One region of the Streptomyces sp. NPDC058092 genome, then DNA from elsewhere that is predicted to be linked to it. Evidence: riboswitches for the same ligand, from Rfam matches in the RefSeq annotation. Region 1 holds a riboswitch; each other region holds the start of a gene.
The links. Region 1 has a riboswitch for thiamine pyrophosphate ahead of thiC (phosphomethylpyrimidine synthase ThiC). Riboswitches for the same ligand answer to the same signal wherever they lie in the genome.

Region 1 (6,205 bases):
CGCAGCAGAATGACGGAGTCGCTGAGCCGCTGGCGCGACACCATCGGCGCACCGGTGTACTGCGCCGTCTACCGCGAGGGCGAGATCGAACTCGTCGCCGTCGCCGACACCCCAGCCATCCCCGCGGTGGACGAGTCGGCGTCCTTCCGGGAGACCGGGCACGCCCATGCGATCGGCCAGTGTCTGCTGAGCCAACTCGACGAGAAGGCCCGCGAGGACCATCTGGACCGGCATCCGGTACGGCCGCTGACCCGCTACTCGGTGAGGGACCGCGTGACGCTCCTTGAGCGGTTGCGGTCGCTGGAACGAATGGAACCTGTCATCGAACGACAGGAGTACGCCTTGGGGACGGTCTGCGCGGCCATCCCGATCACTGCCGGATTCACCGCCGCCGCGATGGCCATTTCGGTACCCCTGGAGCAGGAAGACCGGTTGCTCCCCGCAGTCGAACAACTACGTGGCGAAGTGGCCAACCTCTTGCGTTCGTTCGTGTTCTCTATCAGTATCTGAAAAATCACTCCTTGTGATCTGCTATCGCGTGCACCACGATGGCGTCAATAGGGCCATGGGGGATCATTCCTGGCCAGATTCATCTACTGCGGGGTTGAACGATGCGCGAGTCGGTTCAAGCTGAGGTCATGATGAGCTTCCTCGTTTCCGAGGAGCTCTCTTTCCGGATCCCGGTGGAGCTCCGGTACGAAGTGTGTGATCCGTATGCGATCCGGATGACCTTCCATCTGCCCGGCGACGCCCCCGTCACCTGGGCATTCGGCCGCGAGCTGCTGCTCGACGGCCTCAACAGCCCCAGTGGCGACGGCGATGTGCACATCGGACCCACGGAGCCCGAGGGGCTTTCCGACGTACATATCCGGCTTCAGGTGGGCGAGGATCGCGCCCTCTTCCGGGCCGGTACCGCGCCACTTGTGGCTTTTCTCGATCGGACGGACAAACTCGTGCCGCTCGGGCAGGAGTGCACGCTGGGTGACTTCGAGGGCAATCTGGAAGAGGCTCTGGGCCGGATCCTCGCCGAGGAGCAGAACGCCGGCTGAAGAGCACGGGGTCGCAGACCGGCCCGCAGGTCGAACGCGACACCCGCCGAATGGGTGAATCGCTCTCCGTGGTGGGGGCGTTCAAGGCTTCGCCCTGCGACGGCGGCCTCTCCCGGTCCGTACGGGTGCTGAAGCTCCGGCTTCCGCGCCGAGCCCTGTGCGGTCCGCGGAGACGACCAGCGCGGCGAGCACCGTCGTCACCGGCACCGAGGCGACCAGCCCGATCGAGCCGACCAGTGTTCGTACGATCTCCTCCGCCACCAGCTCGCTGTTGGCCACCGCCCCCACGCTGCTCCGGGCGATCGAGAACAGCAGCAGCAGCGGCAGCGCCGCGCCCGCGTAGGCGAGCACCAGCGTATTGACGACCGAGGCGATGTGGTCGCGCCCGATCCTGATCCCTGCCCTGTAGAGCCCCCGCGCACCCATCGTCGGGTTCGCCTGGTGCAACTCCCAGACCGCCGAGGTCTGGGTGACCGTCACATCGTCGAGGACCCCGAGCGAACCGATGATGACACCGGCCAGCAGCAGGCCGCTCATGTCGATGTGCGGGTACAGGCCGTGGATGAGGCCGGTGCTGTCGTCGGTGTTGCCGGTCAGGCTCGCCCAGCCGATGAAGAGCGATCCGAGCAGCCCGATCAGCAGGAGCGAGATCAGTGTGCCGATCACCGCGACCGAGGTGCGGGCGGTCGGACCGTGGCACATGTAGAGCGCGATCAGCATGATCGCACTGGCCCCGATCACCGCGACGAGCAGGGGATTCGAGCCCTGGAGGATGGCCGGGAGGATGAACAGGGTCAGTACCGCGAACGACACGGCGAGCGCGACCAGAGCCATCACCCCACGCATCCTGCCCACCGCGACCACGACCAGGGCGAAGATCCCGGCCAGCAGCGCCATCGGGAACTTCCGGTTCACATCCGTCACCGAGTACTGCAGATCGTGGGGTGCGTCGGGGGCGTACGCCACGACCACGCCCTGACCCTGGCGCAACTGACGCGGTGCGTCGGGCTGGACGATCTCGACGAAGGTCCGGCCCTTGTCGTGACCGGTCGTCACCTCGACGGTGGCCTTCTCGCACAGCCCCGGCGCGCTCCCCGACGGCGGGGTGGTCTCACCGCTGATGGGCATCTGGGCGGCGTTCACGTCCTTGCAGTCCACCTTGTCGACCTTCACCACCTTCGCCTGCTGGGTCTGCCGGTCGAAACCGACACCGGTCCGCTCGTGCGGAGGAGCACCGCCCGGCCAGAGCACCACCAGGCCGACGACGACCGCGGTGGCGAACGGGATGAGCACGGCCGCGATGACCTTGCGCAGATGCTTCGAGACGGGCGCGGCAGGACCATGGCTGTGCGAGTGGCCGTGCTGATGGCCTCGCGGTTCGGAGTCGATTTGGGGGGACGTCACCGGCCGATCATCGCAAGAAGAGAGGGGCCCTCTGTTCATTAGGCCGGACAGGGGGCTAGCGTGGAGGAACCTTTGCACACGCGGGAGCTCGGAGCACCGGGCTGAGAGGGCGCTGATATCCGTACATCCGTACGGGACAGGCTGCGCCGACCGCCGAACCTGTTACCGGGTAATGCCGGCGTAGGGAGTAGGTCTCATGACCACATCGGACGCACGCACGCCTGCCTCGAACCAGAGTGACGAGGCCGGGAAGTCCATCGGCTGGCACAAGGGATACGTCCAGGGCTCACGCCCGGACCTCCGGGTGCCGGTCCGTCAGGTGCACCTCACCAACGGCAAGGACGTGACGCTGTACGACACGTCGGGTCCGTACACCGATCCCAGCACCGAGACCGATGTCCGTCGCGGGCTCGCACCGCTGCGGGAGAACTGGATCATCGCGCGCGGCGACACCGAGGAGTACCCGGGCCGCCCCGCGCGCCCCGAGGACGACGGGCTCAAGCACACCTCGCCGCAAATGGGGTCTCCCCTGCTCGAGCGAAGCCGAGATCATGGGGAAGGGCTGCGCAACCTCGACGCGGTCTTCCCCGGCCGGCCCCGGCTGCCCCGCCGCAGCCGGAACGGGCAGCCGGTGACCCAGCTCGCGTATGCCCGCCGGGGTGAGATCACCCCGGAGATGGAATACGTGGCGATCCGGGAGAACACCGAGCCCGAGGTGGTGCGCGAGGAGATCGCCGCGGGCCGGGCCGTACTGCCGGCCAACGTCAACCACCCCGAGATCGAACCGATGATCATCGGGAAGCGGTTCCTGGTGAAGGTCAATGCCAACATCGGCAACTCCGCGGTGACGTCCTCCATCGAGGAGGAGGTGGAGAAGATGACGTGGGCGACGCGCTGGGGCGCCGACACGGTCATGGACCTTTCCACCGGCCGCAACATTCACACCACCCGTGAGTGGGTCCTGCGCAACTCCCCCGTGCCGATCGGCACCGTTCCCCTCTACCAGGCGCTCGAAAAGGTCGACGGCCGGGCCGAGGAGCTGACCTGGGAGATCTACAAGGACACCGTCATCGAGCAGGCCGAGCAGGGCGTCGACTACATGACGGTCCACGCCGGCGTGCGCCTGCCGTACGTCCCGCTGACCGCCCGACGCAAGACCGGCATCGTCTCCCGCGGCGGTTCGATCATGGCGGCGTGGTGCCTCGCGCACCACAAGGAGTCCTTCCTGTACGAGCACTTCGAGGAGCTCTGCGAGATCCTCGCCACATACGACGTGACGTACTCGCTGGGCGACGGTCTGCGCCCCGGCTCGATCGCCGACGCCAACGACGAGGCCCAGTTCGCCGAACTGCGCACGCTCGGCGAACTGAACACGATCGCCAAGCGGCACGGCGTCCAGACCATGATCGAGGGCCCGGGCCATGTCCCGATGCACAAGATCAAGGAGAACATTGACCTCCAACAGGAGATCTGCGAGGAGGCGCCGTTCTACACGCTCGGCCCGCTGACCACCGATGTCGCTCCGGCGTACGACCACATCACCTCGGGCATCGGCGCGGCGATGATCGCGTGGTGGGGCACGGCGATGCTCTGTTACGTCACGCCCAAGGAGCACCTCGGCCTGCCCAACCGCGACGATGTGAAGACCGGCGTCATCACGTACAAGATCGCAGCCCATGCGGCGGACCTCGCCAAGGGGCACCCGGGGGCGCAGGACTGGGACGACGCGCTCTCCGACGCCCGTTTCGAATTCCGCTGGGAGGACCAGTTCAATCTGGCTCTCGACCCGGTCACGGCGCGGGAGTTCCACGACGAGACGCTGCCCGCCGAACCGGCGAAGACCGCGCACTTCTGCTCGATGTGCGGGCCGAAATTCTGTTCGATGAAGATCTCCCAGGACATCCGCCGTGAACACGGCGGTTCGCAGGCGGAGATCGAGGCGGGCATGGCGGAGAAGTCCAAGGAGTTCGCGGCAGCCGGCAACCGGGTCTATCTGCCGATCGCGGACTGATCGGTCCGACGCGTGGCCGAGGGGCGAAGACCGCAGCAGGTCTTCGCCACTCGGCCGCGGCTCTCCGCGTCCGCACGGCAGGCTCCGGACGCTCGGTGCCAAAAGCAGGTGATCAGGGCGGTTGCGTGTCCGTAGGCTCCGCGCATGAGCGATAGCGCGGCGGAGGCGAACGAGGCGGACCGGAAGCCGTGTTGGCGAGGGCGGAACGTCGCCTTCGTTCCCGTGGAAGTCGATGACGCCGAACTGCTGCAGGAGTGGCGGTCCGATCCGGCAACCGCTCATGCGATGGGTATCTGGCCACGTTCGCTCACGTCGCTGCGGGAACGCATCGAGCGCGGCCACGACGACCAGGACCGTGACGACTTCGTCGTCGTGCTTCCCGACGGCACGCCTGTCGGCCACGTGGCCCTGACCGAACAGGATGTCGCCGACGGTACGGCCGAGGTCGAGCTGCTGCTGGCTCCGCAGCACCGCGGTCGCGGATACGGCACGGACGCAGTCGACGCGCTGACGGACCTGGCGTTCGGCGAGTTGCCCATGTACCGCCTTCAGGCGGTCACCCACACGGACAACGCGGCCGCGCTCGCCGTTCTCCTCAGGTCGGGGTTCGTCCAGGAGGGGATACGGCGATCTGCGTGTCTGCACCGGGGGCGCCGCCATGACGTCGCGGTGCTCTCACTGCTCCGTCCCGAGTGGGAGGCGCTGGCGCGCCCGAAGGCATGGGACCGCTGACCCACGCCGGCCCGGCGCGCGGCCCGTTGGCCGACGCGGTGTCCCTGGTGGGGGTACGTGTTCCCCGGATCCGGTCAGTCCGGTTCATGCTCCGGGCCGCCGAAGTCGGGGCTGGTGAAGTCCGGGCTGGTGAAGGTCGGGCGGGGGCCCGCCGCCGGGCCGTCGTCGGGGCTGGTGAAGTCCGGCCGGCTGTAGCCGATCTTCGGGATGCGGTTCTCCGAGCGGTGCGGGGTGCGTGCCGCGGGGCCGGCTTCGGGGTCGGCGAGCGCGTCCCTGAGGAACGGCAGGATGCCGCGCTCCAGCAGGGCGTGGCGCCATGCCTCCCTGGCGCGCGCCACATCCTCCGGAAGCTCGCCCCCGGAATCCTCGGCGGGCTGCGACGTCGACCCGTTGCGCAGTGCGGTGACGAGCAGTCCGACGGCGGCGGCCAGGATGGCGGCGGCCATGACCGCCGCGAAGAACCAGCCTGCGGCGACCATGGTGGAGGCGAAGGACGGCGGCGGGCTGAGCAGTTTCAGCAGATAGCCGGCCAGCAGGAATATGAACGCGGCGGTGCCGGCGAGCACGGGTGCCAGAACCGTGACGACCGCTCCTATGCCGGCGCCCGACTGGCTCTGACGGTTTATGCCGGACCCGGGACCGGTGTCCTCGTCCGTTCCTTCGTCCGGTCCGCGCAGTTCTTCGCGGGCCTTCACATAGTGCTCGTACTCGGTGGCGGCCGTCGCGCTGATCAGCGCCGTGGCGTCCAGCGCCATGGTGCGCAGCTGCACGGCGTTGAGCCGCTTGCCGACCGCGGCCAGATCCGGTCGTTCATGGGCGTGGCGCAGTGCGTCGTCGAGGATCCGCTCGTACTCGGGGCGGTCCTCGGCCAGCAGGTGCGGAGCGCTGTTCATGTGCATCCCCCGATGCTCCGTTGGGCCTGAATGCCCGCTCGGACCGGGCAGTTGGGCGGAAACGGAGGAGAGCCTGCTACTGATACGCCGATGGTAGAGCGCCCACGGCACGGGGT
Region 2 (6,205 bases), on a different contig from region 1:
CGCGGTAGCGGCCGTCGAGCAGCTGCCCGACGAGAGGGTCCTGGAGGGTCGTATCCACGCATGCGAGTCTACGAGCCGCCACGAACACCTCCCACGGACCGGAGCGGTCCCGGGGCCGTACTGCAGCCGAGCCGTGACAGGAACATGTGGTCCACGGCGTCCCGGCGGGTCAGAAGGCCGGGCGCTCCGGGTCCAGCGCCGCACGCCCCTCCACCGGCGACGATGCCTCGGCGAAGTGGCGGCGCGGGATCCGGCCCGCGCGGTACGCCAGCCGCCCGCCCTCCACCGCGTGTCGCATCGCCGCGGCCATCAGCTCCGGCTCCTGGGCGCGGGTCACCGCGGACGCCAGCATCACCGCCGCGCACCCCAGCTCCATCGCGAGCGCCGCGTCCGAGGCCGTCCCGGCGCCCGCGTCGAGAATCACCGGCACCCGGGCCTGTTCGACGATCAGCTGGAAGTTGTGCGGATTGCGGATGCCGAGGCCGGAGCCGATGGGGGAGCCGAGCGGCATGACCGCCGCACACCCCACGTCCTGGAGCCTGCGGGCCAGCACCGGATCGTCATTGGTGTACGGCAGCACGGTGAAGCCGTCGTCCACCAGGGTCTCCGCGGCGTCCAGCAGCTCGATCGGATCGGGCAGCAGGGTCCGCTCGTCGGCCACCACCTCCAGCTTGATCCAGTCGGTGCCGAGCGCCTCGCGGGCCAGCCGGGCGGTCAGCACGGCCTCGCCCGCGGTGAAACAGCCCGCCGTGTTCGGCAGGACGCGGATGGAGAGCCGCTGGAGGACGGAGAGCACCGAGCCCTGCACGGTCGGGTCGAGGCGGCGCATCGCGACGGTGGTCAGCTCGGTGCCGGAGGCGGTCAGGGAACGCTCCAGGACGTCGAGGCCGGGTGCCCCGCCCGTTCCCATGATCAGCCGGGAGCCGAAGGCTGCGTCGCCGAGGGTGAAGAGGTCGTCGGCCATCGTCAGCCTCCCTGGACCGCGGTCAGGACCTCGACGCGGTCACCGCCGCCGAGCACGGTGGCGGACCACCGGCCGCGCGGGACGACGGCCTCGTTGACGGCGGCGGCGACGCCGGAGTGCGCGGTGGTCAGGGTGGCGACGAGGGCGTCCAGGGTGGTGCCCGCGGCGAGGAGACGGACCTCGCCGTTCACGGCCACGGGGACGGGCACGGGATCGGAGGGCGGTGCGGGCCGGGGGCGGGGCGCGGGCTCGGAGAGGGGCGCGGGCTCGGTCATGCGGGCTGCTCCTGACGTACGGGGGCGGCGGGCGGGAAGCGGTGCGGGGTGAAGGGGCGGGCCGGCTCGGGCAGCTCGCCGTCGGCCAGCAGCGCCGCCATGACGTCGCCGGTGACGGGGGTGAGCAGTACGCCGTTGCGGTGGTGGCCGGTGGCGAGGTGGAGGCCGGGCAGGGCGGTGGGGCCGAGCAGCGGGGCGTTGTCGGGGGAGGCGGGGCGCAGACCGGCGCGGGTCTCGGTGAGCGGCAGCTCGGTGATGCCGGGCACCAGCTCGTGGGCGTCCCGCAGCAGCTCGTAGACGCCGCCCGCGGTGACGGTGGTGTCCCAGCCCATCTCCTCGCTGGTGGCGCCGACGACCAGTTCGCCGTTCTCCCGCGGTACGAGATAGACATGGCTGCCCCGGACCACGGCCCGGACCGTCCGGGTGAGGAAGGGCGCGTACGCGGCGGGCACGGTCAGCCGCAGCACCTGCCCCTTCACCGGCCGGACCGGCGGCACGACCTCGTCCGGCAGCCCCGGCAGCCGGCCGCTGAGGCTGCCCGCGGCGAGCACGACCTGGTCGGCGCCGAGCTCCGTGCCCCCGGCGAGCACGGCTCCGGCGGCCCGGTCGCGAACGACCGTCAGACGCTCCACGCGGCCGCGGTGGAAGACCACCCCGGCCCGCTCGCAGGCGGTCAGCAGCGCGGCGGCCAGCCGGCGCGGATCGATCTGGTGGTCGCCGTCCACCCGCAGACCACCGCGGACGCCGGGCGCGAGCATCGGCTCCAGACGGCGGCATTCGCGGCCCGTGAGCCACTCCGACTCCAGGCCCGAACGCTGCTGCAGGGCATGCAGTTCCCGCAGATGGGCGCGGTCGTCGGAGTCCAGCGCGACGGCCAGGGTGCCGCAGGCGCGGAAGCCGGTCTCCCGCCCGCTCGCCGCTTCCAGTTCGGCCGCGAAGGCCGGATAGCGGGCGGCCGAGGCGACATTGAGGGCCAGCAGCATCTGTTCGCCGTAGTGGAGTTCGGTGACGGCGGCCAGCATGCCGGCCGCCACCTGGGCGGCCCCGCCGCCCGGTTCGGGGTCGGCGACCGCGATGCGCAGTCCGCGTTGCGCGGCCCGCCAGGCGGTCACCAGACCGATGATCCCGCCCCCGATGACCAGGACGTCGGATCCGTTTCCGTTCCGAGAAGAACGCATGGGCGTCCAGCCCCTCCCTTCGCCGGCATGACCCGGATCAGGTTCGTACGGTCGGAGGCCGCCCCAGCCTCCCTCTCAGCCCGGTGCGTCCGGGCTCCCGCGAGTGTTTTACGTTGGCCACCCTAGACCCCGCCCTCCGGACCCTGTAAGGGAGTAGCCACCGTGGCCCGTTCGCTCGACGGACTCGTCCTCTCACCGGTCGCCGACCAGGCCCCGGGCCAGGTCGGTACCCGTACCCGCTTCACGTACCACGAGGAGGGCGGCCGGATCTGGGCCGAGTACGCCGGCGGCGACGTGGTCCGCGGCCATCTCGTCGGCACCCGCGTCGACGACACCCTCGACTTCAGGTACGTCCAGCTGAAGCAGGACGGAACGACGTCCTGCGGCCACTGTGTCTCCACCGTCGTCGATCTCGCGGACGGCCGGGTCAGGCTGGACGAGCGATGGGAATGGGAGTCGCAGGAGGGCAGCGGGACGAGCACGGTGGAAGAGATCCCGCTTTCCTGACGAACCGTCAGGTGCGTAAGGTGTACGGGTGAGCGAGCAGCAGCAGTCAGAGCAGCCGGGCCGGGGCGCGGGGCGCCGCGTCGTCATCGTCGGCGCGGGCATGGCCGGTGTGCAGACGGCGGTGGCCCTGCGGGAGCAGGGCTTCACCGGCCCCGTCGCCCTGATCGGCGCCGAACCGCACCAGCCCTACGACCGGCCCCCGCTGTCCAAGGCGGTACTGCTCGGCGAGGCCGAGGACTCCGCCTTCGACGTCGACTTCGATGCGCTGGACATCGATCTGCAACTGGGCCGCGAAGTGACCGGTGTGCGCCCCGGCGCACATGAGCTGGACACCCCGTCGGGACCCGTGCCCTACGACGTGCTGGTGATCGCGACCGGCGCCGAACCGGTCGTCCTGCCCGGCGCCGAGGGCGTTCCCGGCGTCCATCTGCTGCGCACCCTCGACGACGCGGCGCGGCTGCGCCCCGTCCTCGACGAGCAGCACGGCGTCGTGGTCGTCGGCGCGGGCTGGATCGGCGCCGAGTTCGCCACCGCGGCCCGCGCCGCGGGCTGCGCCGTCACCGTCGTCGAGGCCGCCGACCGGCCCCTCGCGGGCGCGATGCCCGCCGAGGTCGCCGCCCCGATGAGCGCCTGGTACGCCGAGAGCGGCGCCGAACTCCTCACCGGAGCCCGGGTCGCCCGCGTCGAACCGGGCCGGGTGATCCTCGCGGACGGCCGTACGATCCCGGCCGGAGCGGTCGTCGTCGGAATCGGCGCACGGCCCGCCACCGGCTGGCTGGCCGGCTCCGGCATCGCGCTCGGCCCCGACGGATCGGTGACCGCCGACGGGGCGCTGCGCACCTCGCAGCCCGATGTGTACGCGGTCGGTGACTGCGCTTCGTTCCCCTCCGCCCGGTACGGCGAACGCCTTCTCGTCCACCACTGGGACAACGCCCTCCAGGGCCCGCGGACCGCCGCCGCCAACATCATCGCCGCCGCTGCCGGCGGTGGCCCCGCGCCGCTGACGTACGACCCCGTACCGTACTTCTGGTCCGAGCAGTTCGACCGGTTCGTGCAGTACGCGGGCCACCACGAGAGCGCCGACACCCTGCTGTGGCGCGGCGATCCCGCCGGCCCCGCCTGGTCGGTGTGCTGGCTGCGCGACGGCGTCCTGGTCGCGGTCCTCGCCGTCGGCCGGCCGCGCGATCTGGCGCAGGGGCGCAAGCTCATCGAAGCGGGCGCGCGGCTCGATCCGGCGCGCGCCGCCGACCCCTCCGTACCGCTCAAGTCGGCGACCCTCTGACGGCTGACCGGGGCGACCCTCCGACGGCGTACCCCGGAGCCCCGTACGGTCGGCCCGGCTACCGGCTGTCGGTCCGGGATGGCACGCTTGTCCCTGTGACCGAGATTGACGCAAAGATCGATGCTCTCGTCCCCGCCTGGCTCTACCTCCCCGACATCGCCGAAATGCTCGGTGTCGAGGTGACGCGCGTACGGCAGCTGGTCAAGGAGGGCCAGCTCATCGCCGTACGACGTGGTGAGAACCGGGCGCTCCAGGTGCCTGCCGCCTTCATCGACGGCGACAAGGTGGTCAAGGGCCTCTCCGGCACCCTGACGCTCCTGAGGGACGACGGCTACACCGACGAAGAGATGCTGGAATGGCTCTTCACCCCCGACCCGACCCTGCCGGGCACCCCTGCCCAGGCACTGAGCGAGAATCGCGGCACGGAGGTGAAGCGCCGCGCCCAGGCGCTCGCCGTCTGACCGCCGGCCGTAGGTGAGGGGCGGACCGCGCACCACCGCGCGGTCCGCGCCCCGCCCCGAAACCGGCAACCGCTCCACCAGGCACTCCGGCTCCACCACGCTCTCCAGGGGGAACTGCACCATGTCCACGCCTCGCGCGCCGCTGTCGGACGCCCGGCTCTATCTGTGCACGGACGCCCGCAAGCGCCAGGGCGACCTCCCCGCGTTCCTCGACGCCGTCCTCTCCAGTGGGGTGGACATCGTCCAACTGCGCGACAAGGGCATGGAAGCGGCCGAGGAGCTCGAACACCTGGCTGTCTTCGCCGACGCCTGCAAGCGCCACGGCAAGCTCCTCGCGGTGAACGACCGGGCCGATGTCGCCCACGCCATCGGCTCCGACGTGCTGCACCTCGGCCAGGGCGACCTGCCGGTCCCCGCCGCCCGCGCCATCATCGGCGAGGACGTGGCGATCGGCCGTTCCACCCACGCCGAGTCCGAGGTCGACGCGGCCGTCGCCGAACCAGGTGTGGACTACTTCTGCACCGGTCCGTGCTGGCCCACCCCGACCAAGCCCGGCCGGCACGCCCCGGGCCTGGACCTCGTGCGGTACGCCGCCTCGCTCGGCACCCGCCGCCCGTGGTTCGCCATCGGCGGGATCGACGCGGGCAATCTCGACGAGGTGCTGGACGCCGGAGCGCGCCGGGTGGTCGTCGTACGGGCGATCACCGAGGCGGCAGACCCGGCCGCCGCCACCGCCGGGCTGGCCGAGCGAATCCGGGTGCGCGCCGGGACGTGATCCGGCCGGATGCCCGAAGCCGGGTGTCCGAAGGGTGGACAAACAACCGGTCAATTCGGGCAATTAGCGCTGGTCCGGTCCTGTGGTCGTCGTGCTCTGGTTAACCTGCCCGTATGGCCCTTGGCACACCATCTACCAGGACAGATCACGCGCGCACGGTGCGTGAGCTCCTCGCGACCGGCAAGACTTCGTATTCGTTCGAGTTCTGGGCGCCCAAGACCGAGAAGGGCGAGCGGAACGTCTGGAGTGCGCTGCGCCGCGTCGAGGCGGTGGGGCCGAGCTTCGTCTCCGTGACGTACGGGGCGGGTGGCTCCACCCGGGCCGGTACGGTCAGGGTTGCCGAGCAGATCGCCGCCGATTCCACCCTCACCCCGGTCGCGCACCTCACGGCGGTCAACCACTCCGTCGCCGAGCTGCGCAACATGATCGGGCAGTACGCCGACGCCGGAATCCGGAACATCCTCGCCGTGCGCGGAGACCCGCCCGGCGACCCGATGGGCGAGTGGGTCAAGCACCCGCAGGGCGTGCGGTACGCCGCCGATCTCGTCCGGCTCATCAAGGAATCCGGAGATTTCTGTGTCGGCGTCGCGGCATTTCCCGAGATGCACCCGCGCTCGACCGACTGGGACACCGACATCCGGCATTTCGTGGACAAGTGCCGCGCCGGTGCCGACTATGCGATCACGCAGATGTTCTTCAATCCGGACGACTATTTGCGGATGCGTGACCGGGTGGTCGCCGTGGGTTGCGAAACCCCGATCAT
Region 3 (6,205 bases), on a different contig from region 1:
CTGCCTGGCTCTCCAGGACTTCCTGGAGAAGGAGGGCATCGACTCCCGGGTCCAGACCGCCATCACCATGGGACAGGTCGCGGAGCCGTACATCCCGCTGCGCGCCGTGCGCCACCTGGAGAAGGGCCGCGTCGTCATCTTCGGCGCCGGTATGGGGATGCCGTACTTCTCCACCGACACCACCGCCGCCCAGCGCGCCCTGGAGATCGACGCCCAGGCGCTGCTCATGGGCAAGAACGGCGTGGACGGGGTCTACGACTCCGACCCGAAGACCAACCCCGACGCGGTGAAGTTCGACGCCCTCGAGTACAGCGAGGTGCTCGCCCGCGATCTCAAGGTCGCCGACGCCACCGCCATCACGCTCTGCCGTGACAACCAGCTGCCGATCCTCGTCTTCGAACTGACCGCCACGGGCAATATCGCCCGCGCGGTCAAGGGTGAGAAGATCGGCACGCTCGTGAGTGACCAGGGCACCCGGGCCTGAGAACCGGGGGGCCTTCCCGGGAAGCCACGGGAGGGCCCGGGGCCTGCGGGGAACACCCCGGGACAGGTCCCGAAGGATGGACAACGGCCTGCCGGTCGGACACCGTGCAGGTGAGGACGCGACCCAGGACCCGCCGGGCCCGAGCACGCCGGGCCCACTCAAGACACGCAGGAGCACGTGGTGATCGAAGAAACCCTCCTTGAGGCCGAGGAGAAGATGGAGAAGGCCGTCGTCGTTGCGAAGGAGGACTTCGCCGCGATCCGTACCGGCCGTGCCCACCCGGCGATGTTCAACAAGATCGTCGCCGACTACTACGGCGCGCTGACCCCGATCAACCAGCTCGCCTCGTTCTCGGTGCCCGAGCCGCGCATGGCCGTCGTGACGCCGTTCGACAAGACCGCGCTGCGCAACATCGAACAGGCCATCCGCGACTCGGACCTCGGCGTCAACCCGAGCAACGACGGCAATATCATCCGGGTGACCTTCCCGGACCTCACCGAGGAGCGTCGTCGCGAGTACATCAAGGTCGCGAAGACGAAGGCCGAGGACTCCAAGATCTCCATCCGGGCCGTGCGCCGCAAGGCCAAGGAGACGCTCGACAAGCTGGTCAAGGACAAGGAGACCGGCGAGGACGAGGTGCGTCGCGCCGAGAAGGAGCTCGACGACACCACCGCGAAGTACGTCGCACAGGTCGACGAGCTGCTCAAGCACAAGGAAGCCGAGCTGCTCGAAGTCTGATGAACGACTCTTCCTGGGGCGCCCCGCAGAGAGCCGGCCACTGGGGTCCGCCCGAGATGCAGGCGGCTCCGGCGGGTCCTGCATACGATGTGCATGGCGCCCAGCAGACTCGGCCCATGCCCATCGTGCCGGACGCTCCCGACGCAGGTAGAGACGCTGACGACCGTGATGACCGGGACCGGGGGGCCGCACGCCTGAGCGGCGGCCCCCTGTTCCGCGACGAGAAGCCGCAGGAGCCCATGTCCACCGCGCCGCCTCCCCCGCAGAAGAAGCGTGCGGGCCGTGATCTGCGAGCCGCCATAGGGGTCGGTGTGGGGCTCGGTGCCGTCATCGCCGCCTCGCTGTTCATCGTGAAGGCCGTCTTCGTCGGTGTGATCGCCGTCGCCGTCGTCGTGGGGCTGTGGGAGCTCACCTCCCGGCTGGAGGAGCGCAAGGACATCAAGGCGCCGCTCATCCCGCTGGCGGTCGGTGGCGCGGCGATGGTGGTGGCCGGCTACGCACGGGGTGCCGAGGGAGCCTGGGTGGCGATGGCGCTCACCGCCCTCGCGGTGCTCGTCTGGCGGATGACCGAGCCCCCGGAGGGCTACCTCGAGGACGTCACGGCCGGCGTGTTCGCCGCGTTCTACGTGCCGTTCCTGGCCACGTTCGTCGCCATGCTCCTGACCGCGGACGACGGGCCGCAGCGGGTGCTGACCTTCCTGTTGCTGACCGTGGTCAGCGACACGGGTGCGTACGCCGTCGGCTGGCGCTTCGGCAAGCACAAGCTCGCGCCGCGCATCAGCCCCGGAAAGACCCGGGAGGGTCTGTTCGGCGCCGTCGCCTTCGCGATGGTCGCCGGTGCGCTGTGCATGCAGTTCCTGATCGACGGCGGTTCCTGGTGGCAGGGGCTGCTGCTGGGGCTCGCGGTCGCGGCCAGTGCCACGCTCGGTGACCTGGGCGAGTCGATGATCAAGCGGGACCTCGGCATCAAGGACATGGGCACGCTGCTGCCGGGGCACGGCGGCATCATGGACCGGCTGGACTCGCTGCTGCCGACCGCCCCGGTGGTCTGGCTGCTGCTGGTGCTGTTCGTGGGCTCCGGCTGATCCCTCGAGCTCTACTCTCCTGACCTGGGCTTTTACGAGTGAGGGTCCGTTGTCCACAGGGCGGCGGGCCCTCACTGTTCTGTCTGCGACACTGGATGGACCATGCCTAAGCCCGGAGAACTCACTTTCGTCGCGCCCCGCGGAGCCAAGAAGCCGCCGCGGCATCTCGCCGACCTCACGCCCGCCGAGCGCAAGGAAGCCGTCGCCGCGATCGGCGAGAAGCCGTTCCGTGCCCAGCAGCTCTCGCAGCACTACTTCGCGCGGTACGCGCACGACCCGGCCGAGTGGACCAACATCCCGGCCGGTTCGCGGGACAAGCTCGCCGAGGCGATGTTCCCCGATCTGATGTCCGTGGTCCGCCACATCAGTTGTGACGACGACACCACTCGCAAGACGCTGTGGAAGCTGCACGACGGGACGCTCGTCGAGTCCGTCCTGATGCGCTACCCGGAGCGGGTGACGATGTGTATCTCGTCACAGGCGGGATGCGGGATGAACTGCCCGTTCTGCGCCACGGGACAGGCCGGTCTCGACCGCAATCTGTCGACCGCCGAGATTGTCCACCAGATCGTGGACGGCATGCGGGCGCTGCGCGACGGGGAGGTCCCGGGGGGCCCGGCACGGCTCTCCAACATCGTCTTCATGGGCATGGGCGAACCGCTCGCCAACTACAAGCGGGTGGTCGGCGCGATCCGTCGGCTGACCGACCCGGAGCCGGACGGGCTGGGGCTCTCGCAGCGCGGGATCACCGTCTCCACCGTCGGCCTGGTGCCCGCGATGCTCCGCTTCGCCGACGAGGGCTTCAAGTGCCGTCTCGCCGTCTCGCTGCACGCCCCGGACGACGAGCTGCGCGACACGCTCGTCCCCGTGAACACGCGGTGGAAGGTGCGTGAGGTGCTGGACGCCGCGTGGGAGTACGCGGAGAAGTCCGGTCGCCGCATCTCCATCGAGTACGCGCTGATCCGGGACATCAACGACCAGGCCTGGCGCGGCGATCGGCTCGGCCGGCTCCTCAAGGGGAGGCGGGTGCACGTCAACCTGATCCCGCTGAACCCGACGCCCGGCTCCCAGTGGACCGCCTCGCGGCCCGAGGACGAGAAGGCCTTCGTCGAGGCGATCGCGGCACACGGGGTGCCGGTGACCGTGCGGGACACCCGCGGCCAGGAGATCGACGGGGCCTGCGGGCAGCTGGCTGCAGCCGAGCGCTGAGGCCGGAACGGCCCGTGTAACCTGGGCCTGAAATCAACTTCATAGAATCAACTTCATATTCCGACAGGGGAGCGCCACAGCGCTGAGAGTGCGGCACCGAGGACAGGTCGGCCGCAGACCCTCTGAACCTCGCCCGGGTCATTCCAGGTAGGAAGTTCGGTCATCAACTCATGCTGTTGCGCCCTGCCCGCCTCCCGTGGGCAGGGCCGCGTCTCTTCCTGGCCAAAACCCAGGAGGAATCCACAATGAGCACCACGCGCAGAACCAAGCAGCTCGCGGCGACGGCCGTTGCCGCCGCGCTCGGCGTCACCGCACTTGCCGGATGCGGGAGTTCCGACACGTCGGACTCCGGTTCCGGCTCCACGAAGAGCTCGGGCTCGAAGACCGTGACGCTCGTCAGCCATGACTCCTTCAACGCCTCCAAGGACGTGCTGAAGGAGTTCACCGAGCAGACCGGCTACACCGTCAAGGTACTGAAGAGCGGCGACGCGGGTGTCGCGCTCAACCAGGAGATCCTGACCAAGGGTTCCCCGCGCGGTGATGTGTTCTTCGGCGTCGACAACACCCTGCTTTCCCGCGCGCTCGACAGCGGCCTCTTCACGCCGTACGAGGCGAAGGGCATCGACCAGGTGGCGTCCGATACCCAACTCGACGCCACCGAGCACCGGGTCACCCCGATCGACACCGGCGACATCTGCGTCAACTACGACAAGAAGTACTTCGCCGACAAGAAGCTCGCGCCGCCGCAGTCCTTCGAGGACCTGACGAAGCCCGCGTACAAGAACCTCCTCGTCACCGAGAACGCCCAGACCTCCTCGCCCGGCCTCGGTTTCCTCCTCGGCACCGTCGCCACCTACGGCGAGAAGGGCTACCAGGACTACTGGAAGAAGCTGAAGAGCAACGGCGTCAAGGTCGTCGACGGCTGGGAGCAGGCGTACAACGAGGAGTTCTCCGGCTCCGCGGGGGGCAAGAAGGCCAAGGCCGACCGGCCGCTCGTCGTCTCGTACGCCTCCAGCCCGCCCGTCGAGGTGCTCTACGCGAAGCCGCAGCCCACTGCGGCCCCGACCGGGGTCGCCACCGGGACCTGCTTCCGCCAGATCGAGTTCGCGGGGCTGCTGAACGGTGCGAAGAACGAGGCGGGTGGCAAGGCCCTGCTGGACTTCCTGATCAGCAAGAGGTTCCAGGAGGACATGCCGCTCAACATGTTCGTGAACCCGGTCACCAAGGGCGCGAATCTGCCGGAGCTCTTCACGAAGTTCGGCGCGACGGTGGACAGGCCGACGACCGTCGCCCCGGACAAGATCTCCAAGAACCGTGAGCAGTGGGTCCAGTCGTGGTCCTCGCTCGTAGTGAAGTAGCGAAGACCCCCGTACGCGGAACGGACGCGGGCGGGAAGAGTTCGGGCGGGACGGGTGCGCACCAGGACGGGCCGCGTGGTGAGGAGCCGCGCGGCCGCTCCGGGCACGCGGACTTCGTGCGCGCGAAGGCGCGGCGCGGGAGCGCGGTGCGGCTCGGCCTGATGGCCGTGCCCGTCGCGTTCTTCGCGCTGTTCTTCGCCTATCCGGTCACCGCGATTGTCGGCCGCGGCCTGAAGGCGGACGGCGTCTGGCAGTTCGGCCGGATCGGCGAGGTGCTGACCCGGCCGGACATCCGCGACGTCCTCTGGTTCACCACCTGGCAGGCGCTCGTCTCGACCGCGCTGACCCTGCTGATCGCGCTGCCCGGCGCCTATGTCTTCGCCCGCTTCGACTTCCCCGGCAAACAACTGCTGCGGGCGGTCGTCACCGTGCCGTTCGTCCTGCCGACCGTCGTCGTCGGGACGGCCTTCCTGGCGCTGGTGGGACGCGGCGGGTTCATGGACGAGCTCTGGGGCGTACGTCTCGACACCACCGTCTGGGCGATTCTGCTCGCCCATGTCTTCTTCAACTACGCGGTGGTCGTACGGACCGTGGGCGGGCTGTGGTCACAGCTCGACCCGCGACAGGAGGAGGCCGCCCGGGTGCTGGGCGCCGGGCGGTTCGCCGCCTGGCGGCGGGTCACCCTGCCGGCCCTCGCACCCGCCGTGGCCGCTGCCGCGTTGATGGTCTTTCTCTTCACCTTCACCTCCTTCGGCGTCGTGCAGATCCTCGGCGGTCCGGGATACGCCACGCTGGAGGTGGAGATCTACCGGCAGACCGCCCAGCTGCTCGCCCTGCCGACGGCCGCCGTGCTGACGCTGGTGCAGTTCGCCGCGGTCGGCGCGATCCTCGCCGTGCACGCGTGGACCGTACGGCGCAGGGAGACCGCGCTGAAACTGGTCGACCCCGCGCAGACCGCCCGCAGGCCGCGCGGCGCCGGGCAGTGGGCGCTGCTCTGCGGGGTGCTGCTGTCCGTGCTTGTGCTGATCCTGCTGCCGCTCGGGGTGCTGGTGGAGCGCTCGCTGGCCACGCCCGGCGGCCACGGCCTCGACTACTACCGCGCCCTGGGGTCCGTGGACGCGGGCGGCGGTACGTTCCTGGTCGCGCCGCTCGAAGCGGTCTGGAACTCAACTCAGTACGCACTGGTCGCGACGGCCATCGCGCTGGTCATCGGCGGGCTCGCCGCCGCGGCGCTGACCCGGCGCACGGGCCGGCTCGTGCGCGGCTTCGACGCCTTGCTGATGCTGCCGCTCGGGGTGTCCGCGGTCACCGTCGGCTTCGGTTTCCTGATC

Region 2: another riboswitch for thiamine pyrophosphate. It lies ahead of thiO (glycine oxidase ThiO); the one in region 1 lies ahead of thiC (phosphomethylpyrimidine synthase ThiC).
Region 3: another riboswitch for thiamine pyrophosphate. It lies ahead of ACFVV1_RS18255 (thiamine ABC transporter substrate binding subunit); the one in region 1 lies ahead of thiC (phosphomethylpyrimidine synthase ThiC).

Annotation. Positions count from the first base shown of each region.
Region 1 is NZ_JBHVSY010000002.1:173,492-179,696, reverse strand. Features, by position in the region: gene ACFVV1_RS04520 (IclR family transcriptional regulator) at 1-510, shown strand, start outside; gene ACFVV1_RS04515 (SsgA family sporulation/cell division regulator) at 612-1,049, shown strand; gene ACFVV1_RS04510 (YibE/F family protein) at 1,131-2,453, opposite strand; TPP riboswitch at 2,524-2,657, shown strand; gene thiC (phosphomethylpyrimidine synthase ThiC) at 2,650-4,464, shown strand; gene ACFVV1_RS04500 (GNAT family N-acetyltransferase) at 4,609-5,196, shown strand; gene ACFVV1_RS04495 (hypothetical protein) at 5,271-6,095, opposite strand.
Region 2 is NZ_JBHVSY010000024.1:91,903-98,107, forward strand. Features, by position in the region: gene pknB (Stk1 family PASTA domain-containing Ser/Thr kinase) at 1-58, opposite strand, end outside; gene ACFVV1_RS31520 (thiazole synthase) at 170-964, opposite strand; gene thiS (sulfur carrier protein ThiS) at 967-1,239, opposite strand; gene thiO (glycine oxidase ThiO) at 1,236-2,417, opposite strand; TPP riboswitch at 2,415-2,528, opposite strand; gene ACFVV1_RS31535 (hypothetical protein) at 2,580-2,924, shown strand; gene ACFVV1_RS31540 (NAD(P)/FAD-dependent oxidoreductase) at 2,953-4,206, shown strand; gene ACFVV1_RS31545 (Rv2175c family DNA-binding protein) at 4,302-4,667, shown strand; gene thiE (thiamine phosphate synthase) at 4,789-5,442, shown strand; gene metF (methylenetetrahydrofolate reductase [NAD(P)H]) at 5,556-6,205, shown strand, end outside.
Region 3 is NZ_JBHVSY010000010.1:39,835-46,039, reverse strand. Features, by position in the region: gene pyrH (UMP kinase) at 1-484, shown strand, start outside; gene frr (ribosome recycling factor) at 665-1,222, shown strand; gene ACFVV1_RS18265 (phosphatidate cytidylyltransferase) at 1,222-2,307, shown strand; gene rlmN (23S rRNA (adenine(2503)-C(2))-methyltransferase RlmN) at 2,410-3,516, shown strand; TPP riboswitch at 3,572-3,688, shown strand; gene ACFVV1_RS18255 (thiamine ABC transporter substrate binding subunit) at 3,762-4,874, shown strand; gene ACFVV1_RS18250 (ABC transporter permease) at 5,036-6,205, shown strand, end outside.